3 regions of the Pectobacterium colocasium genome follow, and region 3 is predicted to be linked to each of the others. Evidence: riboswitches for the same ligand, from Rfam matches in the RefSeq annotation. Region 3 holds a riboswitch; each other region holds the start of a gene.

Region 1 (10,560 bases), 1.1 Mb from region 3:
CCTCCTCTCTTTCCTTGTGAGAAAGTATCGACGTAATATAGGGAAAGATAAATTGATGACTTTGGTGCAGGGAGTTCCTCTTTTATGTCTTCTCCTCGTCTACAACAACAGTTCATCCGCCTGTGGCAACACTTTCAGGGGCAGGTCACCGACACCACCTTGCAAGAGTTAACCGGAGTGCTGAACTGTTCTCGCCGCCATATTCGTTCACTGTTGAACGCAATGCAACAGGAAGGCTGGCTCGTGTGGCAGGCAGAAGCCGGAAGAGGAAAACGTTCGCAGCTTTCTTTTGTGTATACCGGATTGGCCCTCCAGCAGCAGCGGGCCGAGGATCTGCTAGAACAGGATCGCATTGAGCAGTTGGTACAGTTGGTGGGTGATAAAGAAGCCGTACGTCAGATGTTACTCGCCCATCTTGGGCGGAGTTTCCGGCAAGGAAAGCATATTCTGCGCATCCTCTATTACCGTCCGTTACGCAATTTACTGCCCGGTTCAGCGCTACGGCGTTCAGAAATGCACATCGCACGGCAAATTTTCAGCGGACTCACCAATATAAATGAGGAAAACGGGGAAATTGAACCCGATTTGGCTCATCACTGGCAGAGTATTTCCCCCCTGCATTGGCGCTTCTACCTGCGCCCGGCAATCCGTTTTCATCATGGTCGAGAGCTCACAATGGACGACATCACTACGTCACTCTCTCGTCTTATTCCGTTTCCGCTCTTTTCTCATATTGAAGCCGTCACCTCACCGATGCCCTTCGTCATTGATATTCGGCTACACAGCCCGGATAAATGGCTACCGTGGCTATTAGGTAGCGTGCACGCTATGATCTTGCCGCAAGAGTGGCAAACGCTACCGGATTTTGCCCAGCACCCGATCGGCACTGGCCCGTATGCCGTGGTGCGTAATAACAGTAATCAATTGAAAATTCGTGCCTTCGATGATTATTTTGGCTATCGGGCGTTAATTGATGAGGTCAATATCTGGGTTCTACCGGACGAACCGGAGGAAATGCCGGTCTCCATCCAGCTACAGTCTGACAATTCTCGTCACGAACAGTTGGAAAGCCGGATGGAAGAAGGCGGCTATTTCCTGCTGTTCGACAAACGCTCACCGTTAGCATCACAGCCAGAAGCACAGCAGTGGCTCAGGCAGGTATTTAACCCAATTTCGCTACTCAACCACGCCAATACCAGCAATCAGCGTGACTGGTCACCGGCCTACAGCCTGCTCCCGCGCTGGCACCATCACCATCCCGATGTGCCGCAATCCCTTCCGAAAGGGCTGACGGAGGTCACACTCACGTTCTATCAGGCACACCCTGAATACCGGATATTAAGCGAGATTATGCGCACACTACTGGCGCAGCACGGCGTCACGCTGCATATCCAGACGGTCAGCTACGAAGACTGGTATCAAGGCAATGCCGAGAGCGATATCTGGTTTAGCAGCGTGAACTGTTATTTGCCGCTCGAATTCTCCCTGTTCGCGATGCTCTACGAACTCCCGCTGGTGCAGCACTGTCTGGATGACGATCTGCATGCGGACGCACAGCAGTGGCGCAATCACTCACTGCCGATGGCGGAATGGTGTGAAAAGCTGATCGCCAGCGGCCAACTGCACCCTTTGCTGCACCACTGGCTGCAACTTCAGGGACAGCGCAGCATGCGCGGGGTCAGGATGAACATGCTGGGCTGGTTTGATTTTAAATCTGCCTGGTTTGCACCGCCGGAACGCTGAGAGCCTTTCGCTGCGCGGCTTAACCCTTTACAATGTGCCGTTCTCAACGGGGTGCGGAAGATTTTTCGCTGAGAAGATACCCGTCGAACCTGATCCGGTTAATACCGGCGAAGGGATTTGAGAGTGCGGCTTATTGCTGCCTCGAAGTCCTTTGCCACCCTATGATTCTCAGGAGTGCAAAGTGTTAAATCAATTACTACACCGTTCAGCCACCGTGCTGAAAACCAGCCTGCCTTGCCTGTTACTGCTCTCTGCTTCAGCCTTCGCCAAGCCTGCGCTTACCGTTTATACCTATGACTCATTCGCTTCCGAATGGGGGCCAGGGCCCGTCATCAAGACCGCATTTGAAAAAGAGTGCGAGTGCGAACTGAATTTCGTCGCGCTGGAAGATGGCGCTTCACTGCTGAATCGCCTGCGTATGGAAGGCAAGAACAGCAAAGCGGATATCATTCTGGGGCTGGATAACAACCTGTTGCAGGCGGCAGAGCAAACCGGCCTGTTTGCGCCGCACAATCAGGACACCCGTGCCGTCACGGTGCCAGGCGGTTGGGACAACAAGACCTTCGTCCCTTACGACTACGGCTATTTCGCGTTTGTGTATAACAAAAACACACTAAAGAACCCGCCGAAAAGCCTGCATGAGCTGGTGGACAGCAACGAGCCGTGGAAAGTGATCTATCAGGATCCGCGCACCAGCACGCCGGGTCTGGGTCTGCTGCTATGGGTGCAGAAAGTATACGGCGATGATGCGCCGCAAGCGTGGCAGAAACTGGCGAAGAAAACCGTCACCGTCACCAAAGGCTGGAGCGAAGCCTATGGTCTGTTCCTGAAAGGGGAAGCGGATCTGGTGCTGAGCTACACCACGTCACCGGCCTACCATATCATTGAAGAGAAGAAAGACAACTACGCAGCAGCAACCTTCAGCGAAGGGCACTATCTGCAAATTGAAGTCGCCGGGCAGCTGGCTTCCAGCAAAAATCCCGAACTGGCAAAACGCTTTATGCAGTTCATCCTGAGCCCAACCTTCCAGCAGGCTATCCCCACCACGAACTGGATGTACCCTGCGGTTAAAACTGACCTGCCAGCGGGCTTCGCCACGCTCGCGGTGCCGGAAAAAGCCATGCAGTTCAGCGCGCAGGACGTGGCCGATAAAAGGACGCAGTGGATTCAGGCATGGCAACGCGCCGTCAGCCACTAATCGGCGGACGTCTGTGGCCGGGGCTGCTGGCCACAACGCTGTTAATTTCCGTTGCCGCACTGGCTTTCGGTGCCCTGTGGCTACAGGCGCCCGAAAGCCAGTGGCGCACGCTATGGCATGACAGCTATCTCTGGCATGTTATTCGGTTTACCTTCTGGCAGGCGTTTCTCTCTGCGCTGTTTTCTACCGTTCCGGCCATTTTTCTCGCCAGAGCGCTGTATCGACGGCGCTTTCCCGGCTACCGCTGGCTGCTGCGCCTGTGCGCGATGACGCTGGTACTGCCCGTACTGGTCGCCGTGTTTGGCCTGCTCAGTGTATATGGTAGACAAGGCTGGTTGGCCTCCGCGCTGGGCTGGTTTGACCTGAAATACACATTTTCTCCCTATGGATTGCAGGGCATCCTGCTGGCGCACGTCTTCTTCAATCTGCCGCTAGCAACCCGATTGCTGTTGCAGTCGCTGGAAGGCATCGCCACCGAACAGCGTCAGTTGGCTGCAAACCTGGGCATGAACAGCTGGCAGCATTTCCGTCTGCTGGAGTGGCCCGCCCTGCGCCGACAGATTTTACCGACCGGCGCACTGATTTTTATGCTCTGTTTTGCCAGCTTTGCGACGGTGCTGTCGCTGGGCGGCGGCCCACAGGCAACGACGATTGAGCTGGCTATCTATCAGGCATTAAGCTTTGATTACGATCCGGCACGCGCGGCGCTGCTGGCGTTAATTCAGATGGTTTGCTGTCTGGGTTTGGTGCTACTGAGCCAGCGGCTAGGTCGCATTCTGCCCGTCGGCAGCACACAGCAGCTTGCCTGGCGCAACCCGCAGGATAGCGCCGTAAGCCGCCTCATCGACGGCCTGCTGATTGGCGCGCTGTTGCTGTTAGTCATCCCTCCCTTGCTGGCCGTCGTGGTCGATGGCGTGAACCGCTCGTTGGTTACCGTGCTGCAACAACCTGTGCTCTGGCAAACGCTGTTGACCTCGCTGCGTATTGCTCTGGGTGCGGGGCTCCTGTGTCTGGTACTGACCATGATGTTGCTCTGGAGCAGCCGTGAGCTCAAGCTACGTCAGAAGCCGCTCTACGGGCAGTTGATGAACCTGAGTGGTATGCTCATCCTCGCCATGCCCGGTATTGTGCTGGCAACCGGCTTTTTCCTGCTGCTGAATAACAGCATCGGATTGCCGCAATCCCCCTACGCACTAGTGGTGCTCACTAATGCGCTGATGGCGATTCCCTATGCGATCAAGGTGCTGGAAAATCCGATGCTGGACGTCGCCGAACGTTACAATCGACTCTGCACCTCGCTGGACATTCGCGGCTGGCAACGGCTGAGACTGATCGAGCTTTCCGCCCTGAAGCAACCGCTCGCGCAGGCGTTAGCCTTTTCCTGCGTGCTGTCACTCGGTGATTTTGGCGTCATCGCGCTGTTTGGCAATGAGCAATTCCGCACGCTGCCGTTCTACCTGTACCAGCAAATTGGTTCCTATCGCAGCGCCGACGGCGCGGTCACGGCGCTGCTGTTAATGCTGCTGTGCTTTATGTTATTTACCCTGATTGAGAAACTGGCAGGCCGTCATGATCGCGCTTGAGAAATTGACCTACTTCTATCAGCACTTGCCCATGCGTTTTGATTTTCACGTCAAACCGGGCGAGCGCATCGCTATCCTCGGCCCTAGCGGCGCAGGGAAAAGTACGCTGCTGAATCTGATTGCCGGTTTCCTGATGGCAGACAGTGGCGAGTTGTTGCTGAACGGCGCTTCTCACCGCGAGACGCCTCCCGCGAAACGGCCGGTTTCGATTCTGTTTCAGGAAAATAACCTGTTTCCTCACCTGACGATCGGGCAGAACATCGCGCTGGGGCTCCATCCCGGCCTGCGTCTCAATGCCGCACAGCGTGAAACCCTACGCCAGATCGCCGACCGGGTTGGTCTGGCGGATCTTCTGGATCGTCTGCCGTCTCAGGTTTCCGGCGGGCAGCGCCAGCGCGCGGCATTAGCACGCTGTCTGGTTCGTCACCAGCACATTCTACTGCTGGATGAACCCTTCTCGGCTCTCGATCCGGCGCTGCGGCAGGAAATGCTCGATCTGGTTGAAAGTGTGTGTCAGGAGCGTGAATTCACGCTGTTGATGGTGTCCCACAATCTGGATGATGCCATGCGGATCGCAAAACGTACGGTGCTGATCGTGGACGGAAAAATTTATTATGACGGGCCGACTCAAGCGCTACAGGATGGCAGCGCCGATGCAGCCGCCATCCTGGGAATTTCACGCCCGTCTGCGGATTGAGGCGTTAAGGCAACGCCTGATAGCGCAGGTTGCTGAATGTGACCTCGCCCTCGCCCGACGCATACAAGGCGGGTCGCAAACTGAGGAAGTCATACGCAACGTTGTGATGGTAGCCGGAGACTTCCATCTGCACCGGGTATTTCTTCCACGCTTCCTGATCCGACGTTCGGGTGTAAAACGTCACGATATGACGATCGTTTTTCATCCGAATCTGCACCTCATTGCCTGTGATGTGCGGCAGTTTCTTCTCCGCTCTTTCCAGCCCATAGCGGTGCATGACGGTGCCATCCTGATTAAACGACAGCCCGACGTACAGCTTCGCGTTGTAGAACAGCAGTAAACCAGCCTGTGCGCCAGGGGCAAAATTCGCCGTGACCTCAATTTGGTAAGCCTGATCGCCGGGGATCATCGTCAGCGGCGCGCTGTCTTTCGGCGACGTTCCTTTTGCTTTCAGATGCAGCGTGCCGTCGCTAAGCGTAACCCGTTTTAGCTCTTCCACATTGGCGCGGTAGAAATGCCAGCGTGCCGGAAATTTTTCGTCGGTAAAGCTATCAGACCAGCCGATACCGTGCGGCACCGCTTCGCCCCCTGCCGGTTTGCGAATCGGCTTACCGGTATCAAACCCGGCGGACGTGAACCAGCCGTCATCGCCCCAGACAATCGGCTCCAGCATCGCCTGCCGCCCCAGCGTCATAAAGCCGTTCTCATAGCCGTGATACACCATGTACCAATTTTTATCCGGCCCTTCAATCAGCGTCGCATGGCCGCGCGACCACCACTTCTCTGAACGATCCTGCGTACGAATAATCGGGTTATGCGGCGAGTTTTCCCACGGCCCGTTGATCGATTTGGAGCGTGCGGCAATCACCATGTGTCCGGTCGGCGGCCCGGCCGTGCCACCTTCCGCCAGCACCATGTAGAAGTAGTCGCCGTGGCGCAGCATCTTCGGCCCTTCCTGCGAGAAGCTTTCCACATCCCACTCTTCCGGGTACTGCCATCCCTGATAAACCACCGCCATGTCACCGACTGTCGACAGCCCATCGTCCGTTAATTGCACGCGATTACCGCCAGACATAAAGATGTAACGTTTGCCATCCTCTCCCACCACGTGGCCGGGATCGCTGGCCGGATTTTTCAAGCCCGTGTCTTTCGGTGGCGTCCACGGGCCACGGATATTATCGGCGGTGATCACATACAGCGTTTTCTTTTTCGTTCCTTTGGCGTCGATAATCCGGTTCGTGGTGAAGTAGATATAATATTTGCCGTCGTGTTTCACCAAATCCGGTGCCCAGATTGCATCGACAGGCGTCGCGATCGCGGGGCCAAGCGGTTCCCAGTTCACTAAATCGCGTGAATGCCAAATCAGCAGCCCGGGGATGTCGTCAAATGACGAGAACGTCATGTAATAATCATCCCCGTCTTTGATAATCGTGGGGTCAGGATGATCGCCCGCAATAATCGGATTGAGATAACAGCCATTGCCCAAATCCGCCTGACGCTGATATTCAATACCCCGTTTCCATTCGTTGGCAGGGCCAGCCTGACAGGCCATCACCGTGCCGATACCCATTGTCATCAATAAGATACCGCTTAATACGCCTTTCCCTACCGCTCGGGACACACCCATTTGTCACCACCCACTATCCCAATGATTATTTTATAATTTATAACATTGAAACCCTGTTCCAATTGTGAAAACAGTCACGCTTCTCTGGTTCTGCGGCGAAAAATCAAGCGGTAATCACACCGTCAAATTTTCAATATACTGTGACCAGTTCGACATATTCAGTTTTTATACCTTGTAGGTATTGTGTCTTTTTGTACTGCTGTGCTTATATAAATTGTCGATTGATAATTCATTCGAATACAACACCCGACCATAAATAACAGTACATAACATAAGTAAACAGGATTCCCGTGACGCACTACTCTTCTTCCACTTCAGCACTACTAAGCACCGCGCATGTTGACGCGGTCGTCGTCGTGCGCGTGGCAGTCGTCGTGGTCGTCGTCGGCAGCGCGCCGTAACGGGTTCCGAATCCAAACCAGATTCTCAAACCCCGCCGGCGCCAGCCGAGCGGGGTTTCTTGTTTCAACCCTCCCCGCTCCGACACCGCACCGGCCCTGATGAAGGATGTAAGCATGCGTTATACAGGCGCTCAGTTAATTGTTCGGCTGCTCGAACAGCAGGGCATCACCACCGTAGCGGGTATTCCCGGCGGCGCGGCGCTGCCGTTATATGATGCTCTGGGACAAAGTAAGACGATCCGCCACGTCTTGGCTCGCCATGAGCAAGGCGCTGGGTTTATGGCGCAAGGTATGGCGCGTGCAAGTGGGCGTGCCGCCGTTTGCATGGCCTCCAGCGGGCCGGGCGCAACCAACCTGCTCACCGCGATTGCCGATGCCAAACTGGATTCAATCCCGCTGGTGTGTATTACCGGACAGGTATCTTCTGGCATGATCGGCACCGATGCGTTTCAGGAAGTCGATACCTACGGCATCTCTATTCCCGTCACCAAACATAACTATCTCGTTCGCGACATCAACGATCTGCCACGCGTGATCCCGGAAGCCTTTCGTATCGCGCAGTCGGGGCGTCCCGGCCCGGTGTGGATCGATATTCCAAAAGACATCCAGACTGCAACCATTGAGCTAAGCGAACTGCCGGGCGTCTTTCCTCTCGATACGCCACCCACCATCGCGCAGCAGGAGATCGAGCGGGCTGCTGCCATGATTAACGCGGCTCAGCGTCCGGTGCTCTATCTGGGCGGTGGAATCATTAGCAGCGCCGCGCACGAACAGGCGGTTCAACTGGCGGAGCGTTCCAGCCTGCCAACCACCATGACGCTGATGGCGCTGGGTGCGATGCACGTCGATCACCCGCTGTCGCTCGGGATGCTGGGGATGCACGCCGCACGATCAACCAATCTGATCTTACAGCAGGCAGATTTGTTAATTGTGCTGGGTGCGCGTTTTGACGATCGCGCGATTGGCAAAGCGGAACAGTTTTGCCCGCAGGCCAGCATCATTCACATCGATATCGATCCCGCAGAATTGGGCAAGATCCGCCAACCGCACGTGGCGATCAACGCGGATGTCGCACAGGCGCTGGATCGCTTGCTGCCACAGATTACGCCGCAACAGCGTGACGTATGGCGCACCACCGTTAGCGGGCTGCAAGAGGAGTTTCCGTTCAACATGCCGAATGCTGACGATCCCTTAAGCCATTATGGACTGGTACAGGCCACGGCGCAGGCACTGACGGATGATGCCATCATCGCAACCGATGTCGGCCAGCACCAAATGTGGGTCGCTCAATCTTATCCGCTGCGGCGTCCACGTCAGTGGCTGACATCAGGCGGGCTTGGGACGATGGGCTTTGGCTTGCCTGCGGCAGTTGGCGCAGCGTTGGCTGAACCCGAGCGCACCGTTGTGTGCTTCTCTGGAGATGGCAGCCTGATGATGAACATTCAGGAAATGGCAACCGCGGCAGAAGAAGGGCTTAACGTCAAAATCGTTCTGATGAACAACCAGTCACTCGGTCTGGTTCATCAGCAGCAGGATCTGTTTTTCCAGCAGCGCATTTTCGCTGCCGATTACCGTTACAGTCCAAATTTCCTCGCGATTGCCGCAGGTTTTGGCTTTGCGACCTGCGATCTGAACGCAGCCGCCGATCCACAGGCCGCGTTGCAGGAGATACTGAATCAACCGGGACCCGCGTTGATCCACGTACGCATTGACGCCAATGAGAAAGTTTTCCCGATGGTGCCACCGGGCGCAGCAAACATCGATATGATCGGAGATTAATGACTATGTCCACTCAACAAACGTCGCTAACACAAGCAATGTCGTTAACACCAGTAACGTCAAATCAGGTCACGCTAGAGCTCTCTGTGCGCAACCACCCTGGCGTCATGTCACACGTTTGCGGTCTGTTTGCCCGTCGGGCATTTAACGTGGAAGGCATTCTGTGTATGCCGTTGGCAAGCGGCGAGGAAAGTCGCATCTGGCTACTGGTTAAAGATGACCAGCGACTACAGCAGATGATCAGTCAGGTGGAAAAGCTGGAGGACGTCCTTCAGGTTCGTCGCCACGGTGAAGAAATGCGTATTTTCGAGCAGGTCGCCGAATTTTACCGCTAGTGAATGTTACCGTGATTAACTTTACTACTACGAGTTTTACCACTACGCATTTTACCGCGATATAGATAGTTTGGCCGGGTCTCTCCCGGCCAGCCCACGCTTACCCGTTTAACACTTTTACCCGTTTAATACCTGCCACAGCAGATGACGATAAACCGGCATCAGCGGATGCTGAATCAACACGATCAACAACGCGACTGCCGCTATGGACACGCCAGGCGCCACCCAACGCAGACGTCTGAGCGGCATCGTTCTGCTAAACCAGTCATGCTGTTTGCGCTTATCGCTGTGCCACCAGCGCCAGTTTAGCCAGCCAGCGACCCACACGACGACAGCTGTGAATAATAACAACCACTTAAACCCCGTACTGTTCGTCCCTGCGGGAATATCAATCGCCACGCCAGCCAGAATACCGGGTAAGAAATAGGCCGGCGGCCACAGCAGGCAACCAATGATATTCGGTACGGCAAATTTATAAGGCGGTAGCCCCAGCATCCCCGCCACCATCGGAATAAGGGGGCGCGTCGGGCCAACAAAACGCCCGATCAATATCGTCGGCATCGGATGCTGATACAGGGCATATTCGGTTTTATTCAGCAACGCCTGATACTTTTTCAGGAAAGACCAGTTATGCAGGGGTGCCTTAAAACGCATGCCAATAAAATAGGAAATCCAGTCACCTAGCAGGCAACCGATGATACCGGCCGCCCATGCCGGATAAAGCCCCATTTGTCCGCTACCGATCAGCGCGCCCAGCGTTGCCATCATCACCGTTCCCGGCAACAACAACCCCACCAGCGCCAGTGATTCCAGAAAGGCAACCAGCATGACGGCGATCAGTGAATACGCTAACGATTGGGTAACCAGATGATCCAGCCACGCTTCCATAAACCTACCCGTATTTTATAAAAACAAGGATTGTCTGGATCATAGCAGAAGCCGTCAACTCCTGATTGTTGGTCAATTCTTTTGCACCTCCGGGCGCCAACACTTATGATAGCGGTCATTTTTTGCCACTGTGCCACACTGCCACTATGTTTTTTAAACAATTCAAGTTTTTTAAACGATTCAACCATTTCGGATTACGACGTCTTATCCTACTTCTGGCAGTAGCGAGCGCATTGGTGACGCTGGCAAACAGTTTTTATGCCAGCTACCGCGTCCAACGAGAGCTGCTGATTGATAACACGCTTGAAG
Region 2 (10,560 bases), 1.7 Mb from region 3:
AGATTGACTCTAAACGCGCCGAGATCGGCTACTGTCTGGCGGCAAGTGCGCAAGGGAAAGGTTATATGGCGGAAGCGCTCTCTGCACTGCGGGATTTTGCCTTTGAAACGGCGGGACTAAGCCGACTGGAAGCGGAAATCGATCCCCGCAATGTGGCCTCAGCCCGATCGCTGGAGCGGCTGGGGTTCACGCAGGAAGGGCTGTTAAAGCAGCGTTGGATTGTGGACGGCGAGGTGTCAGATTCCGCGCTGTACGGCCTGCTGGCAGCCAAACGCTAGCGACCTCATTCCCAGACTGGTCAAAAATACTGTCTGACTTAATGAAAATTTTGTCATTTTCTCTTTTCCCAAGGCTGTTACTCTTTTAAGCCTACAATAATAACGGGTATCACCTCGCACGCAGTGCGGGAGATGGGTCACCTGCAACAGCACAGATAAGGGAAAAAGCATATGTCAGGTTTAGTGAACGGCAAATGGGTTAACGGCGATGTCGCGGCGGAAGAGATCAAAAACGGCGCGTTCCACCGTGAAGAAACCAAATTTCGGCAAACCGAGCTGGTGCCAGAAGCGGGTCGTTACCAGCTTTTTGTCTCCTATCTCTGCCCGTGGGCGTCGCGCACGCTGATTTTCCGCAAGCTGAAAGGGCTGGAGAACATCATCTCGCTTTCCGTTGCTAACCCACGCATCGCCGATAACGGCTGGGAGTTTGCCACCCCGCAGGATGCTGGCGAGCACGTGGGCGAGATTCACTACCTGCACCAGTTGTACACCGCCAGCGTGCCCGACTATACCGGAAAGGTGTCGGTGCCTGTGCTGTGGGATCGGGTGGAAGGCCGCATCGTGAATAACGAATCGGCGGACATCATCCGCATGCTGAATAGCGAATTTAACGACCTGACTGGTAATCACCTCGATTTCTACCCGTCAGAACTGCACGCTGAGATCGATCGCTGGAACGAAACCGTGTATCACAACGTCAATAATGGCGTGTATAAAACCGGCTTCGCCAAAACACAGGAACACTATAACGCTGCCGTCACGACGCTCTTCACTACGCTGGACGAGTTGGACGAACATCTGGGCAACCATCGCTATATGCTCGGTGACACGCTGACCGAAGCCGACTGGCGTCTGTTTGTGACGCTGGTACGTTTTGACGTGGCCTACCACGGCGCGTTCAAATGCAACCTGAAGCGTATTGCCGACTACCCGAACCTGTCGAATTATCTGCGCGAGCTGTACCAGTGGCCGGGCGTCGCAGAGACGGTCAATATCGACCACATCAAAGCGGGCTATTACGGCATTGCCTGGCTGAACCCGACGCAAATTGTGCCGGTTGGCCCATTCGTCGATTTATCTCAGCCCCATAACCGTGAAGCGTTCGGAAAATCCCGTATCGCCACGCGTTAATACGGCTTTATCTGGCCTGCTCGATTAATGGCAGGCCATTCTTTATTTAGGTCAAAAAATTGATTTGCATCAAACGATTGATTTATGTCAAACAAAGGCCCCACTTTTCGTGTGTCGTCTACTGCAATTTTCCCCTATTAGCGCTAGAATCCTCCGCCTTTACTGCTCCCGCCGCGGAGCAGCCTGACTTGTGATCAGAATCGAGAGATACCATGTTTAAACCGGAACTGCTTTCTCCGGCCGGTACGCTGAAAAATATGCGCTACGCCTTTGCCTATGGCGCGGACGCGATTTATGCCGGTCAACCCCGCTACAGCCTGCGCGTGCGTAATAACGAATTCAACCATCAGACGCTGGCGCAAGCCATTAACGAAGCGCATGAACTGGGCAAGAAATTCTACGTGGTCGTTAACATCGCACCGCACAATGCCAAACTGAAAACCTTCCTGCGTGACCTGCAACCCGTCATCGAAATGGGGCCGGATGCGCTGATCATGTCCGATCCGGGTTTGATTATGCTGGTGCGGGAAAACTTCCCACAGATAGATATTCACCTTTCCGTTCAGGCCAACGCGGTAAACTGGGCGACGGTGAAATTCTGGCAGCAAATGGGGCTGACACGTGTCATTCTGTCCCGCGAACTGTCGCTGGAAGAAATTGCAGAAATCCGCCAGAACGTGCCGGATATGGAACTGGAGATCTTCGTTCACGGCGCACTGTGCATGGCCTACTCTGGCCGCTGCCTGCTGTCCGGTTACATCAATAAACGCGATCCGAATCAGGGTACCTGCACTAACGCCTGCCGCTGGGAATATAAGGTTCAGGAAGGTAAAGAAGACGACATCGGCAATATCGTCCATCAGCACGAACCTATCGCGGTGAAGAATGTTGAGCCCGCGCTGGGCATCGGCGAACCGACTGACAAAGTCTTTATGCTGGAAGAAAGCATGCGCCCCGGCGAGTACATGAGCGCCTTTGAAGACGAACACGGCACCTACATCATGAACTCCCGCGATCTGCGTGCCATCCAGCACGTTGAACGCCTGACGCAGATGCAGGTGCACTCGCTGAAAATCGAAGGCCGCACCAAGTCATTCTATTACTGTGCCCGTACTGCACAGGTTTATCGCCGTGCCATCGACGATGCCGTGGCGGGTAAACCGTTCGATCCAACCTTGCTGGAAACGCTGGAAGGGCTGGCGCACCGTGGCTACACCGAAGGCTTCCTGCGTCGCCACGTGCATGAAGATTACCAGAACTACGATTACGGCTATTCTGTCTCCGATCGTCAGCAGTTTGTCGGTGAATTCACCGGCATGCGTCGCGATGGGCTGGCGGAAGTCGAGGTGAAGAACAAATTTTCCTGCGGCGACAGCGTGGAGATGATGACGCCAAACGGCAATATTCAATTCACCATCGACTCCATGCAGAACGCCAAAGGGCAACCCGCCGATGTGGCGCCGGGTAACGGCCATATCGTTTACCTGCCCGTGCCGGACGATATCTCGCTGGACTATGCGCTCTTGCTTCGCAATCTGCCGGGCACTACCACGCGTAACCCTAACGCGGAATAAACCGGTCATACCGCCGGATGTCCCGTACATCCGGCAATGCCTCCCACAAGCGATCCCTTCCTTCTCGTATGCCCCCCTATTCTCGACCGTTCTCAACCGCGACTCAGTACGTCAATCGCTCGACGGTATCGTTACAAAGCTCAGGGTTTTTAACGAATATTAGAAACAGATCACATCAATTCACCGGTCTTGTGGTTAGTATTGCGTCGCTGAGAAAACATAGAACGAAAAATAAGCGTAGTGATACTACTAGGAACCACCTCCTTGGCCAGCTCAATCTCCCTTGAGCTGGCTTTTCTTTTTCTCCCGCCCGCGCATTTTCCCCACCGCACATTCACCGACTCTTCTGATGTCTACCTATCGATTTAGTGACTATTATTAATCCCACGATCCTGCTTAGGAGAAATGGCCATGGAAAAAAATCCAATCACACTGCTAATTCTGAATGGGAAGAGTGCGGGTAATGAAGAACTCCGCGAGGCCATTGATACGCTGCGACAGGACGGCTATACGCTGCATGTCCGCGTGACCTGGGAATATGGCGATGCCAAACGCTATGTAGAAGAGGCGATTCAGCTCAGCGCGGATAACGTGATCGCCGCCGGTGGCGACGGCACCGTCAATGAAGTCGCCGCCGCATTAGCGGTACAGCCGGAAGCGGTGCGCCCGTGTTTGGGGATTGTCCCGCTGGGTACGGCCAACGATTTCGCCACCAGTTGTCAGATTCCGATGGAGATGCACAACGCGCTAACGCTGGCGATCAAAGGCCGCGTCACCGCCATTGATGTCGCCAACGTGAACGACAGTCACTATTTCATCAACATGGCAACGGGCGGCTTCGCCACGCGCATTACCACCGAGACACCCGCCAAGATGAAGGCCGCACTGGGAAGTGCGTCTTACGTGCTGCACGCGCTATTTCGCATGGACATGCTGCAAGCCGAGCGCTGTGAGATTCGCGGGCCGGATTTTCACTGGTCAGGCGATACGCTGGTCATTGCGGTGGGGAATGGTCGTCAGGCAGGCGGCGGACAACAGCTTTGCCCTGAAGCGCTGGTCAATGATGGGCTGCTGGAACTGAGCGTACTATCGGCAACCGAGCTGCTGCCGAATATGCTTCAGGCCTGGTTTACCGGCAGCGAAAATCAGAACATGATTTCCGCTACCCTGCCCTGGCTGGAGATCACCGCGCCGGATGATATGACATTTAATCTGGACGGCGAGCCGCTCACCGCCAAACGCTTCCGTATCGAGGTGCTTCCCGCCGCGATTCGCTGCCGGCTGCCGCCCCAGTGCTCTCTGCTGGAATAGCGGTGCGTTTCGACGATTCCTGTTTCTCCTATTCCCGTTTCAGGCGATTACTGTTTGCCAGGTACAGCGTCACGACTAGCAGCAGGATCGCCGCAGAATACACCAGCGTATCCGACGGGCTTTTGTGATCGACAATAATCAGGCGAATGATGGCCGTAATGCCGATGTAGATAAAATAGCGCAGCGGGAAGTGATAGCCGGACTGGAAATACTTCACGATCAGCGCAATAAACTCAAAATACAGGAAATAAATTACAATGCCTTCTATCAGCTGATAGGAGGAATCTTTCTCATTGGAGATCAGCAGCACCTTCGCCAGATGAAACGTTTCTTTGACTAAAAAAATCACCAGAATAGTCGCCAGCACCAGCAGGCCGATATTGAGTATCGTCTGAAGCGCTTTGGCAGCCATCGCACTGCGAGCAGAACCTGCCATATGTTATCCCCACACCCTGTTTCACATTAACGCCAAGATTTCACAGCAAAGTAACCGGATGCCCCCACACTGTCACGCCAAAATACGCTTAATTTAGTTTGAAATTACTGGCAAAGATGTCACGCAAAGTACAAGTCAATTTACTTATGGTTTTACCACCAGCGATGGAAATGGTGAACGGGGCCGATGCCGTGCCCGACCTCCAGCGTGTCGGCCTGTTGTAATGCCTGCTGCAAATAATCCTTCGCGGCGTAGACCGTTTCGCTCCAGCTATCGTGGCGCGGTCGCAACGCGGCCAGTGCGGCAGACAGCGTGCAGCCGGTGCCATGCGTATGACGGGTATTCACTCGCGGGGAACTAAAGCGCTGCGGTTCGGCCTGTCGGCTGAACAGCCAGTCCGGGCTTTCCGCTTCACTCAAGTGACCGCCTTTCATCAGCACCGCCTGACAGCCCATTGCCAGCAGCGCCTCCCCCTGCTCACGCATTTCCCGTTCGTTGGTGGCCGGTGACGTATTCAGCAGCGCCGCAGCCTCGGGCAAGTTGGGCGTAATCAGGGACACCAGCGGCAGCAGTTCACGGCGGATCGATTCCACCGCCTCGGGTGCGAGTAGCGGATCGCCACTTTTCGCCAGCATCACGGTGTCCAGCACCACAAAAGGCACCGCGTAGTGACGCAGGCGCTCGGCAACCGCGTCAACAATATCGGTCTGCGCCAGCATCCCAATCTTGGCGCTGTCGATGCGTACATCGCTCAGCACGGAATCCAACTGCGCCGCGACAAAATCCGGCTCAATTCGGTAGACGGACTGCACGCCGCGCGTATTTTGCGCCACCAGCGCGGTAATGACTGACGTCCCATAAGCCCCCAGCGCGGAAAAAGCTTTTAGATCCGCCTGAATACCCGCCCCGCCGCTCGGATCGGTGCCTGCAATCGTCAACGCATTGATACGTTTCATGCCAGATCCTCCGCGCGCAGGGTATAGAGCCTGTCGAGAAAGTTGGGGATAAAACTGCCTGTACCTTGAGACACCGAAGCCGCCTGCTGCCCCGCGAAAGCCATGACATAGCACGCCGCCGCTACGTGGGATAAGCGTTCCCCCTCCAGAGCACAGAAACCCGCGACGACTGCCGACAGCGCACAGCCCGCACCAACCACGCGCGTCATCATGCTATCGCCACCAGTCACCGCGATATCACGTACGCCGTCCGTGACATAATCCACCACGCCGGTCACCGCGACGATCGTCCCCACTTGCCGCGCCAGTTCGCGTGCAGCAGGAAGCGCTGCCAGCGAGTCATCGGTGCTATCCACACCCCGCCCCTGTGCGGCTAAGCCCGCCAGCGCCATGATTTCAGACGCATTGCCGCGAATCGCCGCGGGCTTCCACGCCAGCAATTCCCGACAGAATTCACGCCGAAAGGTCAACCCGCCTACGGCAACCGGATCGAGCACCCACGGCGTCCCCGCCTGATGCGCGCGGTTTACCGCCGCTCGCATCGCCTCGGCGCGCGAGCGCTCCAGCGTCCCGACATTAATCAGCAGCGCATCGGCCACCGCGCTGAACTGCGCAGCTTCTTCAGGATCGACCACCATTGCCGGCGACGCATTCAGCGCCAGCAGCACATTAGCGGTAAAAGATTGCACCACGTCGTTGGTCAGGCAGTGCACCAGCGGCGAGGCAGAACGGAATTGGGTGAGTGAGGTTGCTGCCTGAGCGGCAGAAAGGTCGGTGGGTCGCGTGTTCATAGGTCTCCCAACCGGCGTGGAAGAAGGCGGCAACCGGTGGGCATACCGTGACTTCCCTACGCTGGCATTATCCAGATCAGGTGGTACGGGTATTTCTCAGCCTTCACAAAGAAGGGCACCCCGAGTCATGTACTACGCTTTGCAGCATAAGTAAGTGGGTAACGTAAAGCAAGCGCTCCCCCGCTTCTCTTGCCCACCCGACACCCAATGAAAAACCACAGGCACGTTGTGACATAGAGAAAAACGCCATAACCCTTTAGACTGGTTAATCAAACCCATACTGAGGAGATTGTGATGACGATGATAAAGAGTTATGCCGCACCGGAAGCAGGCGCAGCGCTGGAGTTGTATGAGTTTGATGCGGGTGAACTACAGGCGGAAGACGTAGAAGTTGTGGTGGATTACTGCGGCGTGTGCCATTCCGATCTCTCGATGATCGATAACGAATGGGGCATATCGAGCTATCCGCTGGTTGCCGGGCATGAAGTAATTGGCCGTGTGCACGCCCTGGGCAACGCGGCGAAGAACAAAGGATTAAAGGTTGGTCAGCGCGTCGGTATTGGCTGGACGGCACGTAGCTGTGGGCACTGCGATGCCTGTATCAGCGGCAGCCAAACCAACTGCCAGCAAGGCAGCGTGCCGACCATCCTGAATAAAGGCGGTTTTGCCAATAAGATCCGTGCGAACTGGCAGTGGGCTATCCCGCTTCCTGATTCCATCGATATCGAATCTGCAGGCCCGTTGCTGTGCGGCGGCATCACCGTTTTCAAACCGCTGTTAATGCACCATGTCACCGCAACCAGCCGCGTCGGCGTGATCGGCATCGGCGGTCTGGGGCATATCGCGATTAAGCTCCTGCACGCAATGGGTTGTGAAGTCACGGCGTTCAGCTCAAACCCAGCCAAAGAGCAGGAAGTGCTGGCGATGGGTGCCGATAAGGTCGTCAACAGCCGCGATCCTCAAGCGCTGACGGCATTAGCGGGTCAGTTCGATCTCATCATCAACACCGTGAGCGTCGATCTGGAATGGCAACCCTACTTCAACGCACTCGCCTATAACGGGAAATTCCATACCGTCGGCGCGGTGATGAAGCCATTTAGCGTGCCGGCCTTTACGCTCATCGCAGGTGACCGCAGCGTTTCCGGCTCTTCTACCGGCTCACCGCATGAACTGCGTTCTCTGATGAAGCTCGCCGCGCGTGCCAACGTGAAGCCGCAGACAGAGCTGTTCCCGATGTCAAAAATCAACGAGGCCATCCAGCACGTACGCGACGGCAAAGCCCGCTACCGAGTCGTACTGAAAGCCGATTTCTAATCGGTAAAGACGCCTGAGCAATCGGGCGTCTGCTTTTTGCACATCAGCTCAGCCAACGCCATTCTCTGGACTACACCGCCCCGTACAACGATGCTGAATGTATTCAATCGGTTTCATGATAGGATTGAAAGGTGATGCAAGAGGAGAGCCGCAATGCCTTTTAAAGAATATGACCACGATTTTATTGATAGAAATAAGAAAGCCTCCTCGTCTGTAAGGCTCGCCCTGCTATTGTCTGCATTGGTCATTATATTCAACCTTGTATTCTTCAAGCACCGTGACTTTCAAGAACAGTTGCACAATAATCCAGGGTCTTATACCGATTCGATTGCGCTGGTTTTGCTTTTTTTTATCCTGTCCTGTACCAGTAAAATATCACTGAACCATACCTCCGCGTTATCCATTCGCCTCGGGCTGCACGTCTGGATATGCGCCGCCACGTTTGATTTTATGGATGAGTTCATCTATCAGCCCAGACTGGTTGGGTATTATGTTGAAGATCTGCTGAGAATCATTGGGATGTTTGGCGTCGGATTTGGTGTCTATACCCTGATACAGCAAATCAATAATAAATATGTCGAAGCCAGAATACAGTCATTCAGCGACGAACTCACACAGCTCCCTAATCGTCGGTTTTTTATTAACGAATTAAAAAAACTCGAAGCGAAAACACCCTATTTATTTATTATCGACATCGATAATTTCAAAGTCATTAATGATAAATATGGCCATGCAAAAGGCGATGAAATATTAAGTAAGTTCGGCCATATTCTTTCCCGTTTCGATAACAGTGAGATCGTAGCAACCCGAATCGGGGGCGAAGAGTTCGCGATTATTCTGTATGCCGGAACGCAAGAGCGGGCAGAAACGCTGGCAAGGTCGGTATTAAAAAACGCGAACAAAATCATTATCAAGAATATGCACCACCTTTCTGTCAGCATTGGCGCGGGTAAAAAACAGCCGCAGGAACCCACTGAACACTTTATGAAACGCGTGGATGTCGCACTTTACCAGGCTAAAAACACCGGTAAAGGCAAAGTGGAATGGGCTCCTGAGCCGAAAGAAAAAACCCAGTAGCCCGACGTAGTTTCATTCCCACAATACGGCCGCACGGACGCGCCACTCAGCTAATCATCATAAAAACTACTGAAAACGATATTCCCCTCGCCTTTACTCGCTCCTCCGCCAGCTATCATTTTGTAACAAAATTAAATACTTCCTGATTAATCAACTTTTCGGCCAGCGTGTACCCTTTTATAGGTAGAACCCAATACATTACCTCTACAACACATTCCCCCCACAACACATTCAGTAAAAGGAAGACGAATGAAAGCAGCCATCGTAACGAAAGACCATTCCGTTGAGATTCAGGACAAAAAACTGCGCCCCCTCCAGCACGGAGAAGCCCTGCTGAAAATGGAATGCTGCGGCGTGTGCCATACCGATCTACATGTCAAAGACGGGGATTTTGGCGATGTTACCGGCATCACGCTCGGCCATGAGGGTATCGGTATCGTCAAAGAAGTGGGACCCGGCGTAACCTCACTGAAACCCGGCGATCGCGCCAGCGTCGCCTGGTTCTATCAGGGCTGTGGCCACTGTGAGTATTGTAATAGCGGTAACGAAACCCTGTGCCGCGAAGTAAAAAACGCGGGCTACTCCGTTGATGGCGGGATGGCTGAAGAGTGCATCGTCGTTGCCGATTACGCGGTAAAAGTACCGGAGGGTCTGGATTCTGCCGCCGCCAGCAGCATTACCTGCGCGGGCGTGACAACCTACAAAGCGGTGAAGGTCTCGCAAATCAAACCAGGACAGTGGATCGCCATTTATGGTCTAGGCGGATTGGGCAATCTGGCGCTGCAATATGCCAAGAACGTCTTTAACGCGAAGGTCATCGCGATTGATGTCAACGATGCACAGCTGGCCTTTGCTAAAGAGATGGGCGCAGATCTGGTCATCAACCCGGCTAAAGACGATGCCGCCAGAATCATTCAGGAAAAAGTAGGTGGAGCACATGCGGCCGTGGTCACTGCCGTGGCGCGTGCAGCATTTAACTCCGCGGTCGATGCCGTTCGCGCCGGCGGGCGTATTGTCGCCGTCGGCCTGCCGCCGGAATCCATGGATCTGAATATTCCGCGTCTGGTGCTGGACGGCATTCAGGTATTGGGATCGCTGGTCGGCACGCGTGAAGATCTGAAAGAAGCGTTCCAGTTTGCAGCCGAAGGGAAAGTGAAACCGAAAGTGACGCGTCGCCCGCTGAAAGACATCAACGCCATTTTTGCGGAAATGAAAGGCGGAAAAATCACCGGTCGCATGGTGATTGATCTGTCAATGTAAACGGCGTTTTTTATATAAACGGGATAGCACCGCGCTATCCCATTTTTTATATTTTAGCCAAACGCTTGGGTATTACCGGGGCATACGAGCTGCTTACTTTTAATATGGTAAACCTCGACGTCAGGGCGCGTGAAAAAGGCGATTTCCCACGGATTCTTGGTGACGAATTCATGGCGCACTTTTTCGTAGAGCGGATTGTCCTGTGCGATAATAAACGCTTCCCCTTCAATAAGGGTGTAATTCCATTCAATTGCCCGCTCGAAGGTATAATGGCTGCGCTCATCCATCGCAAAAAAGCAGTGCGGATTGCGTTTCAGCAGTTGAGATTTAAAGGTTTCAGGGAACGTAATCAGGAAGATATCGTTATCCACAGAGGACAGGAACGCCAGTACCGTAGTATGTGGCTGCTCTTCCGCCATCGTAATAAGCACG
Region 3 (10,560 bases):
AAAGGGGCGAAAACGCCCCTCTGCTTAAACTTTTAACCGACATGGGCTTATTTAACAGCGTCTTTCAGAGCCTTACCAGAAACAAACGCTGGCACGTTGGCAGCAGCAATTTTGATTTCTTTACCGGTTTGTGGGTTGCGGCCAGTGCGCTCATTACGATGGTTGACTTTAAATGTACCAAAACCAACTAATTGTACTGCATCACCTTCTTTCAGAGACTCGGTAATTGCCGCCAGAGTTGATTCCAGAGCTGCTTTAGCCTGTGCTTTTGACAGATCAGCTTTGTCCGCAATTACATCAATCAGTTGAGTCTTATTCATAAGTTATCCTTACAGTGTGTTTATCGCTTGCTAAGCATCGAGTGCGACGGATATGCCATCTCCCTTTTCAGGGTGTGGTAGCACTCTCCTGCATACACGCACCGACAGCCACTTTTTTTACGCCCCCCAAATGTAGACCAGACAGGGTGCGAATGTGAAGCCTTAAGACAGGCCATTTCAGGCCTTAAATCACGTTTTATCGCGTTATTGATGCAAATTTATCCCGATGTTACTACTTCCGGCCTCGCGCAGATCGGAACGGAGCCCTTTTATCAGCTCAATGTCGCGTTCTTCACAGGCCGCCAACAGGCGAAAAATCTCCCATTGGATGTCCCATTCTTCTTCAATTGCAGGCAAAACCTTTAGCTCATCGTCGGTCATTTCTTTGCCTGCCTGCGTCATTTCCAACATGGCAACTGTGCGGATGGACGTTTCGCTAATCGCTATCGCATGTTCGAGCGTTGCACCGCTTAAACGCGAATGAATCAGCTCGCCCAACGCGATACAGGCATCAATAGCCGGGTAGACGCCGTAAAGATCGTAATCTTCCGCAGCAGGAATCGCTTCTTCCAGCTTTTCCAACTGGCTATCGAAATTAACCTTCGCATCTTTAACAACCAATGTTTCCCATACCAAATCGAGAATGCGGCGGTAAACCATCGCATCGCCGAACTCTGTTTGACGACAGAACTCGTGGTAGTTGGGATACATACGTTCACAAAGGCATGCCATAAAAGTGACATGCTGCCAGCTTGCCAGTTTTTCCAGACGTAAATGAATGGGGTTACGTAACATTTTTATGCTCATTAACAGCGACGGACGGCAGTGTACCTGAAATCACAGTGACGCCCTATGCCTGAATTCCTAAAGTTTTACGACAATACGTTAGCATCTTGCTGCCGTTGCCAACGCACAAATGCGGGACGATTCGATGCAACCGCATCAGCCCAGCGGGTCGGCTCCGGTAAACGGTAACCGCGCATACAACATTGTACCCAGTGCAATGCACTGTCTTGTCCAACTCGGTGCCCCGTCGCCACAAACAGCGGATTACAGCGCGCTTTGCTGCGCCAGACCCAGCCAATCTGCTCGCCCTTATCCAGTAACGGCTGCTGGCTGCCGACGCTCTCCGCCAACGGTTCAAATCGGCCACACAGCCGACTTTTTGCCACACCAATCGTCGGAACATCAACCAGCAGGCCAAAATGGCTGGCAACGCCGAGGCGCCGTGGGTGAGAAATCCCATGCCCATCGACAAACAGCAGATCGGGTTTCTGTTCAAGCAATGCCCACGCGGCAAGCAGCCCAGGGCATTCGCGAAATGAAAGAAAACCGGGGATATAGGGCATCGTCGTGCTGATACGCGCAATCTTGTATTCTACCAGCTCCAACGAAGGATAGCGCATTAGCGCAATCGCCGCGCGAGTGACCGAGCCTTCTTGCTCAAAGCCAACGTCAGCACCCGCGATAAACGCAGGCTGCTCAAAAGGTACATCGTCGTGCCGAATCACATCAGAAGCGCGGGCCAGTTGCTCAACCCGCAGCTGTTGTGTATCAATCACATCATCTCCTGTGAATCATGCGTGATAAGGGCGAGACAACCGATGGACAGCCTCAACAAACACGCCCGCATGTTCCGGCGGCACATCTTGGTGAATGCCATGACCCAGATTGAAAACATGCCCGTTGCCTTGCCCAAATCCAGCAAGGATCGACGCCACTTCCTGCTCGATCCGTGCAGGATCGGCATACAACATCGACGGATCCATATTTCCCTGTAGCGCCACTTTATCGCCTACACGGCGGCGTGCATCAGCAATATCACTTGTCCAGTCTAGCCCCAGCGCGTCGCAGCCTGTCTCCGCCATCGCTTCCAGCCACTGGCCTCCACCTTTGGTGAAGAGCGTCACTGGCACACGGCGACCGTCGTTCTCACGCAGTAAACCATCAACAATCTTATGCATGTACCGCAGGGAGAATTCTTTGTAGTCACGTCCGCTCAGCGCGCCGCCCCAGGTATCGAATACCATCACTGCCTGCGCACCAGCACGAATTTGCGCATTGAGATAGAGAATGACGCTATCCGCCAGCTTATCCAGCAACAGGTGTAGCGTTTTAGGCTCAGCAAACATCATTTTCTTGATGACGGTAAACGCTTTGCTGCTACCGCCCTCAACCATGTAGGTCGCCAGCGTCCACGGGCTGCCCGAGAAACCGATCAACGGCACTTCACCGGCGAGGTTTTTACGAATCGTCCGCACTGCATTCATCACATAACCGAGCTCCTGCTCAGGATCGGGAATCGGCAGGTTAACCACATGGGCATGAGACGTAATGGGAGAGTGAAAGCGTGGGCCTTCCCCCGCTTCAAAATAGAGCCCTAATCCCATGGCATCAGGGATGGTCAGGATATCGGAGAACAGGATTGCCGCATCCAGCGCATAGCGCCGTAAAGGTTGTAACGTGACTTCGCAAGCCAGTTCTGCGTTTTTACACAGCGACATAAAATCCCCCGCCTGTGCGCGCGTTGCCTTATATTCCGGCAAATAACGCCCCGCCTGACGCATCATCCACACCGGGGTGACATCAACGGGTTGGCGCAATAACGCCCGCAAGTAGCGATCGTTTTTCAGATCAGTCATGTTCTTTTCCTTTCAACCTCACGGCGGTTCGACACCGGATAGATGTGATGAAACGGATGCGTTATAAAACGAACGCTTTATAAAACGAATACGCTATGACGCGAGTACGTTGTGTACATGAGTCATTCATGGCGCAAATAGTACCACGTCAGCCTTCGTTCTCGTGATAAGCGCGACACAACACCACCGTATCCTCGATAAGTCGACGCGCCACGGTGCCCGGCGGGGGCAGTTGCGGGAGTTGGTCATAGCGGAACCAGCCCGCGTCACGCAGCTCTTTTGGGTCGTGCTTAATGTCTCCACCCGCATAATCGGCCATAAACGCCATCATCAGAGAATGAGGGAATGGCCAAGGCTGCGAACTCACGTAACGCAGGTTTTTTATCTGAATTTGGCTCTCTTCCATTACCTCACGCACGACCGTCTGTTCCAGCGTTTCGCCGACTTCTACAAACCCAGCCAGCACGGTGTACATGTTTCCGCGATGTCGATTGTGCTGCGCCAGCAGAATCTCATCACCACGGCGAATCGCGACGATGATGCAAGGCGCGATCTGCGGATAATAACGTTCTTTGCAGTGGTGACATAAGCACGCCAGCTCCGTTTTGCTCCGCACCATTTCATGGCCGCAGTAACCACAAAAACGATGGGAACGATAAAACTCAGCCAACTGTACGCCTCGCCCCGCGAGCTGGAATAACCCCACGTCCTGATCGAGCAGTTGGCGAACCGAGGCCATATCGGTATCACGGCCCTGACACACCAGCCAGACAGGCTGTTCTTGCCATTCGCCGATTTGGCGAGCCGTTTTCCCCTGCAGAGACCACTTCGTCGCCGTTCCACACGGTAATTCTCCCTGGGGCAGCCAGATTTGTACCGCATCGCTAACCACCCACCAGCCGGTCTCATCACCTTTTAGCGTCTGTTCCATATCTTTTTATTGCTCCACTGCCACTTCACTGGCATTTTACATTCAGAGTGATTACATAAGTTTTATAACTGGGATTTCAGTTATTTCTTACCGTTCACGGAGTCAACAATGCTAAACCAGCTACAAAGTCTGACTGAATACGTTGGTGGCAATAATGCGTTAATCGACCAATGGCTACAAGCGCGTAAGCAGCTTCTGGTGGCTTACTATCATCTGGTTGGCATCAAGCCGAACAAGGATGCGCTTTCTCTTCTGGATGAAGAAGCATTGGATCATTTTTGCCAGAATCTGGTGGACTATCTTTCTACCGGTCACTTTCACTTATACGAAAAGATGCTGCACGAAGCAGCGACACACAGCGAACAACTATTAGCCCTTTCTACCCAGCTCGACCTCGCCCTGCAAAACAACACGCAGCAAATCATGACGTTTTACGATAACCATCTGGCGACGGCTATCGACCATGATAACTGCCTCGAATTTCAGCAGGCACTCTCCAGCGTCGGTGAAGCTCTGGAGGAGCGTTTTACGTTAGAAGACAACATGATCCGTCTGGTTTACGACAACTAGCGGTCATTTGACGTTATTTAAGAACATCGCCACACGCTGTACAGGCAAAACCGTCACGCTTTGACATCCGCGTTTTGCCGTCATACAGTGTAGGGGTTTTATTGGCCCGTTTAAGAAACGGGCATATCTTGTCGGAGTGCCTAGCGTGCTCGTGTTTTGTTTTACGAAAGCAATCGTTTTACGAAAGCAATCGTTTTACGAAATCTATGAGCGCACAGGCTGAGACCGTTAATTCGGGATCCGCGGAACCTGATCGGGTTAATACCTGCGAAGGGAACAAGAGTAATGCACCTCATTGAGCCCAAGGCTGCGTATTCCTACATACCTGCTCTGATGCCCAATATCATTATTACTCCCTCCGGCTCCAGACAAGCAATCTTCCCTTTACGTCTTACAGGAACTTGCTATGTCTACAGAACCCTTGTCTATAAACACAGTGCCGTCAAAATCGGGTCGCCGCGAGCAGCGTGCCGCCGCCCAGCAGTTTATTGAAACCTTACAGGGAACGGCCTTTCCCAATTCCAAACGCATTTATCTTACGGGCTCGCGCGACGACATCGCCGTACCGATGCGGGAAATTCAGCTCAGCCCGACGCTACTCGGCGGCAGCAAAGACAATCCTCAATACGAACCCAATGAACCGATCCCGGTTTACGATACGTCAGGGCCTTATGGCGACCCCGCCGCCCAACCCGATGTCCGCGTTGGGTTAGCGAAGCTGCGCGCCAGCTGGATTGCCGAACGTCACGACACCGAAGCGCTATCCGGCGTCAGTTCCGATTTCACCCAGCAGCGTCTGGCAGATGCAGGACTGGATCATCTGCGCTTCGAACACTTGCCACGGCCGCTACGTGCCAAAGCAGGCAAACGCGTCACCCAACTCCACTATGCGCGACAGGGAATCATTACCCCGGAAATGGAATTTATCGCTATTCGCGAAAATATGGGACGCGAGCGTATTCGTACCGACGTGCTGCGCCAGCAGCATCCGGGACAAAGTTTTGGCGCCCTACTGCCGGAAAACATCACACCGGAATTTGTCCGTCAGGAAGTGGCCGCCGGTCGCGCCATCATCCCTTCCAACATCAACCACCCAGAATCAGAGCCGATGATTATCGGACGCAATTTTCTGGTGAAGGTTAACGCCAATATTGGTAACTCCGCTGTGACGTCCTCCATCGAAGAAGAGGTGGAAAAGCTGGTCTGGTCTACCCGCTGGGGCGCGGATACGGTGATGGATCTCTCAACCGGCCGTTATATTCATGAAACCCGCGAGTGGATTCTGCGTAACAGCCCCGTCCCCATCGGTACCGTGCCAATCTATCAGGCGCTGGAAAAAGTGAACGGCGTGGCGGAAAACCTGAACTGGGAAATGTTCCGCGATACGCTGCTGGAGCAGGCGGAACAAGGCGTGGACTATTTCACTATCCACGCCGGCGTGCTGCTGCGCTACGTGCCAATGACCGCTAAACGCCTGACCGGCATCGTTTCACGCGGGGGTTCCATCATGGCGAAGTGGTGCCTGTCGCATCACAAAGAGAGCTTCCTGTACGAGCACTTCCGTGAAATCTGTGAAATCTGTGCCGCTTACGATGTCGCGCTGTCGCTGGGTGACGGCTTACGCCCCGGTTCCATTCAGGATGCCAACGATGAAGCCCAATTTGCCGAACTGCATACGCTGGGCGAGCTGACCAAAATCGCCTGGGAATACGACGTGCAGGTGATGATCGAAGGCCCCGGCCATGTTCCGATGCAGATGATTCGCCGCAACATGACCGAAGAGCTGGAGCACTGTCACGAAGCCCCGTTCTATACACTCGGCCCGTTAACTACCGATATCGCACCGGGTTACGATCACTTCACCTCCGGCATCGGCGCCGCCATGATCGGCTGGTTCGGCTGCGCGATGCTCTGTTACGTCACGCCGAAGGAGCATCTTGGCTTACCCAATAAAGAAGACGTTAAGCAGGGACTGATTACCTACAAGATCGCTGCCCACGCTGCCGATTTGGCAAAAGGTCACCCCGGCGCACAGATCCGTGATAACGCCATGTCAAAAGCACGCTTCGAATTCCGCTGGGAAGACCAGTTTAATCTGGCGCTCGATCCCCAAACGGCACGTGCCTACCACGATGAAACGCTGCCGCAGGAATCCGGTAAAGTCGCTCACTTCTGTTCTATGTGCGGCCCCAAATTCTGCTCGATGAAAATCTCACAGGAAGTACGCAACTACGCCGCGAAACAGGAAGCGGAAGCCAAACCGATTGAAGTGGGTATGGCGCAGATGTCGCAAGAATTCCGCTCTCGCGGCAGCGAGCTTTATCACAGCGCCACCAGCCTGCAAACCGAGGAAAGCAAATGACAGACTCGACGCCTTTTGCCCCAACGGCGCAGCGGCTGGGGCTATATCCCGTCGTCGATAGCGTGGAGTGGATCGAGCGACTACTCGGCGTCGGGGTGAAAACGATCCAGTTGAGGATCAAAGATCGGTCAGATGAACAAGCCGAAGCCGATGTGATCCAGGCGATCGCCTTGGGTCGTCGCTATCAGGCACAGCTTTTCATCAATGACTATTGGAAATTAGCCGTAAAACATCAGGCGTACGGCGTACATTTGGGTCAGGAAGATCTGGACACCGCCGATCTGGCCGCGATTAAAAAAGCGGGTCTGCGCTTAGGTGTTTCCACGCACGACGATCGTGAACTGGCGCGCGCGGTGGTGATAAACCCGTCCTACATCGCGCTGGGGCACATTTTCCCCACGCAAACCAAAGACATGCCATCAGCGCCGCAGGGGCTGGCCGAGCTGACGCGGCACATAATCGATCTGCAAGGCCGTTTTCCCACCGTTGCGATTGGCGGTATCAGCATCGATAGCGTCCCTGTGGTACTGGAAACGGGCGTCGGCAGTATTGCCGTCGTCAGCGCCATTACGCAGGCAACAGACTGGCGTCAGGCTACGGCAACGCTGCTCAGGATGATTGAAGGGCGGGAGGCATGACATGGTAACGAATCCCCATCCAACACCTGCCGGACTGAGCGATAGCGAATTTATGCGCTACAGCCGCCAGCTCATGCTGGAAGACATTGGCCCGGAGGGTCAGGAGAAGCTCAAAGCCGCCTGCGTTCTGCTGGTTGGCCTGGGCGGGCTGGGTGCTCCCGCTTCGCTTTATCTGGCCGCCGCAGGCATCGGTAAGCTGCTGCTTGCCGACGATGACTCGCTGCACATCAGCAACCTGCAACGCCAGATTCTGTATCGCACCAGCGACACCGACAAACCCAAAGCCGTGTTAGCACAACGTCAGCTACAGGCGTTAAATCCGTACTCGGAAACCATTGCACTTACCGAAAGGCTCAACGGTGACGCACTACACCACGCCGTCAGCCGCGCCGATCTGGTGCTGGATTGCAGCGATAACATGACCACTCGCCATGAGGTTAACGCCGCCTGCTTTAACGCAGGCAAGCCGCTCATCAGCGGGAGTGCCGTCGGTTTCAGCGGACAGCTCGCGGTCTTCACGCCGCCTTATCACGCGGGCTGCTACGCCTGCCTGTATCCCGATACGGCTGAACCACAGCGCAACTGCCGTACCGCTGGCGTGCTGGGGCCGGTGGTCGGCGTGATCGGCACACTTCAGGCGCTGGAAGCGATCAAACTACTGGCAGGTATGCCGTCCGCGCTGGACGGCAAGCTGAGAATGTTCAATGGCAAACAGCAGAGCTGGAACACGCTCCAGCTCACGCGCGCGCCCCATTGCCCGGTATGCGGGGGAGCAGCATGAGAATCACACTGAATGATGAGCCCTTTGAATTCCCAGAGGCCATCACGGTTGAAGCGCTGCTAAGCCAGATAAACCGGCTCCAGCCCGGCACGGCGCTGGCTATCAATCAGACCATTATCCCGCACGCCACCTGGTCACAGCATCAGGTTCAGGACGGTGATGATATTTTGCTTTTTCAGGCAATCGCGGGAGGATGACATGCTGCACATTGCCGATACGACATTAACTTCACGGCTGCTGACTGGCACCGGAAAATTCGCCACGCCAGAACTGATGCTAGCGGCACTCGAGGCTTCCGGTTCGCAGTTGGTTACGATGGCGATGAAACGCGTTGACCTGAACGGCGGCAATGACGCCATTCTCGCCCCGCTACGCCAGCTCGGCATTAAGCTGCTGCCGAATACGTCAGGAGCCAAAACCGCTGACGAAGCCATTTTTGCAGCGCGTCTGGCACGTGAGGCGTTGGGGACTCACTGGCTGAAGCTGGAAATTCATCCCGATGTAAAATACCTGCTGCCCGACCCCATCGAAACGCTGAAGGCCGCTGAACAGTTGGTAAAAGAAGGATTCACGGTACTGCCTTACTGCGGGGCCGACCCGGTACTGTGCAAACGGCTGGAAGAAGTCGGCTGCGCGGCGGTGATGCCTCTCGGTGCACCGATTGGCTCCAATCAGGGGCTACAAACGCGTGATTTTCTCCGCATCATCATCGAACAAGCACGCGTTCCGGTGATTGTCGATGCAGGCATTGGCGCACCCAGCCAGGCGGCCGATGCGCTGGAAATGGGAGCAGATGCCGTGCTGGTCAACACGGCCATCGCCGTTGCTCGCGATCCCGTCGCGATGGCGCGCGCCTTCCGGCTGGCAGTCGAGGCAGGTGGCCTTGCTCGTCAGGCCGGTCTGGGAAGTAAGCAGTTCGTCGCCAGCGCCACCAGCCCGCTCACCGGTTTTCTGCATCAGCAAGCGGAAGGAGCGGTGAGATGAGCGTCAATTTTCAAACCGTCTGGGAACAGCTCGACTGGGATGACCTGACGCTACGCATCAACAGCAAAACCGCACAGGATGTTGAACGGGCGCTCACTGCACCACACCTGACGCGTGACGATTTTATGGCGCTCATTTCACCTGCCGCCAGCGCCTATCTGGAACCGCTTGCCCAGCGGGCGCAGCAGCTCACCCGCCAGCGTTTCGGCAATACGGTGAGTTTCTATGTCCCGCTGTATTTGTCCAATCTGTGCTCTAACGACTGTACCTACTGCGGCTTTTCGATGAGCAACCACATCAAGCGTAAAACGCTGGATGAGGCAGAGATCTTGCGTGAATGCGCCGCTATAAAAGAACTCGGGTTTGAGCACCTGCTGCTCGTCACAGGTGAACACCAGCGTAAAGTGGGGATGGACTATTTTCGGCGCGTTTTTCCACTGATCCGGCCGCTTTTCAGTTCCCTGATGATCGAAGTTCAGCCGTTGTCGCAGGATGAGTACGCCGAATTAAAAGCACTGGGGCTGGATGGTGTGATGGTCTATCAGGAAACCTATCATCCGGCGACCTACCAGTTGCATCATCTAAAAGGACAAAAGCAGGATTTCCACTGGCGGCTTGCCACACCGGATCGGCTTGGCCGTGCCGGGATCGACAAGATCGGGCTAGGTGCCTTAATCGGCCTGTCCAATAGCTGGCGTACCGACTGCTACATGGTGGCAGAGCACCTGTTGCACTTGCAGCAACGCTACTGGCAGAGCCGGTATTCTATCTCGTTCCCTCGCCTGCGCCCCTGTGCGGGCGGCATTGAACCGGCGTCGTTAATGAATGAAGCACAGCTGATGCAGGTGATTTGCGCATTCCGCTTGCTAGCGCCGGATATTGAATTGTCGCTGTCCACACGTGAATCACCGTTCTTTCGCGATCATGCGATCCCTATCGCGATTAACAACGTCAGCGCCTTCTCCAAAACCCAACCGGGTGGCTACGCCGACGACCATCCTGAACTGGAACAATTTTCTCCCCACGATTCACGGCGTCCTGAAGACGTAGCGCAGGCCATCGTGCGTGCAGGTCTTCAACCAGTATGGAAAGACTGGGACGGCTATTTGGGCAGATAAGGCTGGATACGTTTGATAATGTTCACTTAATCGTCAGTGAGAGGGAAACACGGTGATGAGGTTCCTGCAGAGCACCTCGCACCGTGGTAGCCCTCGTATCTCGAAGCTTAAGCGATCGGAATAAGTGATACACAGGATTTGGGATGCGGCTCGCAAGCCAAAGTGAGAATTACACGGAAGACAACATTCTTGGGATAGCGCCGCGCAACATGAC

Evidence for each region. A riboswitch is a leader RNA that binds a small molecule or an ion and turns the genes downstream of it on or off. The one in region 3 is predicted to bind thiamine pyrophosphate.
Region 1: linked by a shared signal. The riboswitch ahead of thiB (thiamine ABC transporter substrate binding subunit) and the one ahead of thiC (phosphomethylpyrimidine synthase ThiC) in region 3 are both predicted to bind thiamine pyrophosphate.
Region 2: linked by a shared signal. The riboswitch ahead of thiM (hydroxyethylthiazole kinase) and the one ahead of thiC (phosphomethylpyrimidine synthase ThiC) in region 3 are both predicted to bind thiamine pyrophosphate.

What each region holds. Positions count from the first base shown of each region.
Region 1 is NZ_CP084032.1:4,070,369-4,080,928, forward strand. Features, by position in the region: gene sgrR (HTH-type transcriptional regulator SgrR) at 85-1,743, shown strand; TPP riboswitch at 1,781-1,877, shown strand; gene thiB (thiamine ABC transporter substrate binding subunit) at 1,958-2,941, shown strand; gene thiP (thiamine/thiamine pyrophosphate ABC transporter permease ThiP) at 2,917-4,524, shown strand; gene thiQ (thiamine ABC transporter ATP-binding protein ThiQ) at 4,511-5,221, shown strand; gene LCF41_RS18415 (family 43 glycosylhydrolase) at 5,226-6,848, opposite strand; gene ilvB (acetolactate synthase large subunit) at 7,364-9,028, shown strand; gene ilvN (acetolactate synthase small subunit) at 9,034-9,363, shown strand; gene LCF41_RS22210 (DedA family protein) at 9,481-10,251, opposite strand; gene LCF41_RS18440 (sensor domain-containing diguanylate cyclase) at 10,398-10,560, shown strand, end outside.
Region 2 is NZ_CP084032.1:3,447,073-3,457,632, forward strand. Features, by position in the region: gene LCF41_RS15615 (GNAT family N-acetyltransferase) at 1-278, shown strand, start outside; gene LCF41_RS15620 (glutathione S-transferase family protein) at 450-1,409, shown strand; gene trhP (prephenate-dependent tRNA uridine(34) hydroxylase TrhP) at 1,622-2,983, shown strand; gene yegS (lipid kinase YegS) at 3,395-4,294, shown strand; gene psiE (phosphate-starvation-inducible protein PsiE) at 4,323-4,730, opposite strand; gene thiD (bifunctional hydroxymethylpyrimidine kinase/phosphomethylpyrimidine kinase) at 4,883-5,686, opposite strand; gene thiM (hydroxyethylthiazole kinase) at 5,683-6,477, opposite strand; TPP riboswitch at 6,514-6,610, opposite strand; gene ahr (NADPH-dependent aldehyde reductase Ahr) at 6,772-7,791, shown strand; gene LCF41_RS15655 (GGDEF domain-containing protein) at 7,945-8,868, shown strand; gene adhP (alcohol dehydrogenase AdhP) at 9,118-10,128, shown strand; partial or broken gene LCF41_RS15665 (hypothetical protein) at 10,182-10,560, opposite strand, start outside.
Region 3 is NZ_CP084032.1:240,159-250,718, reverse strand. Features, by position in the region: gene LCF41_RS01125 (DUF1481 domain-containing protein) at 1-43, opposite strand, end outside; gene hupA (nucleoid-associated protein HU-alpha) at 48-320, opposite strand; gene LCF41_RS01115 (YjaG family protein) at 525-1,115, opposite strand; gene nfi (deoxyribonuclease V) at 1,193-1,882, opposite strand; gene hemE (uroporphyrinogen decarboxylase) at 1,898-2,962, opposite strand; gene nudC (NAD(+) diphosphatase) at 3,111-3,893, opposite strand; gene rsd (sigma D regulator) at 4,002-4,463, shown strand; TPP riboswitch at 4,586-4,756, shown strand; gene thiC (phosphomethylpyrimidine synthase ThiC) at 4,870-6,825, shown strand; gene thiE (thiamine phosphate synthase) at 6,822-7,463, shown strand; gene LCF41_RS01080 (HesA/MoeB/ThiF family protein) at 7,465-8,244, shown strand; gene thiS (sulfur carrier protein ThiS) at 8,241-8,441, shown strand; gene LCF41_RS01070 (thiazole synthase) at 8,443-9,228, shown strand; gene thiH (2-iminoacetate synthase ThiH) at 9,225-10,346, shown strand; gene LCF41_RS01060 (hypothetical protein) at 10,490-10,560, shown strand, end outside.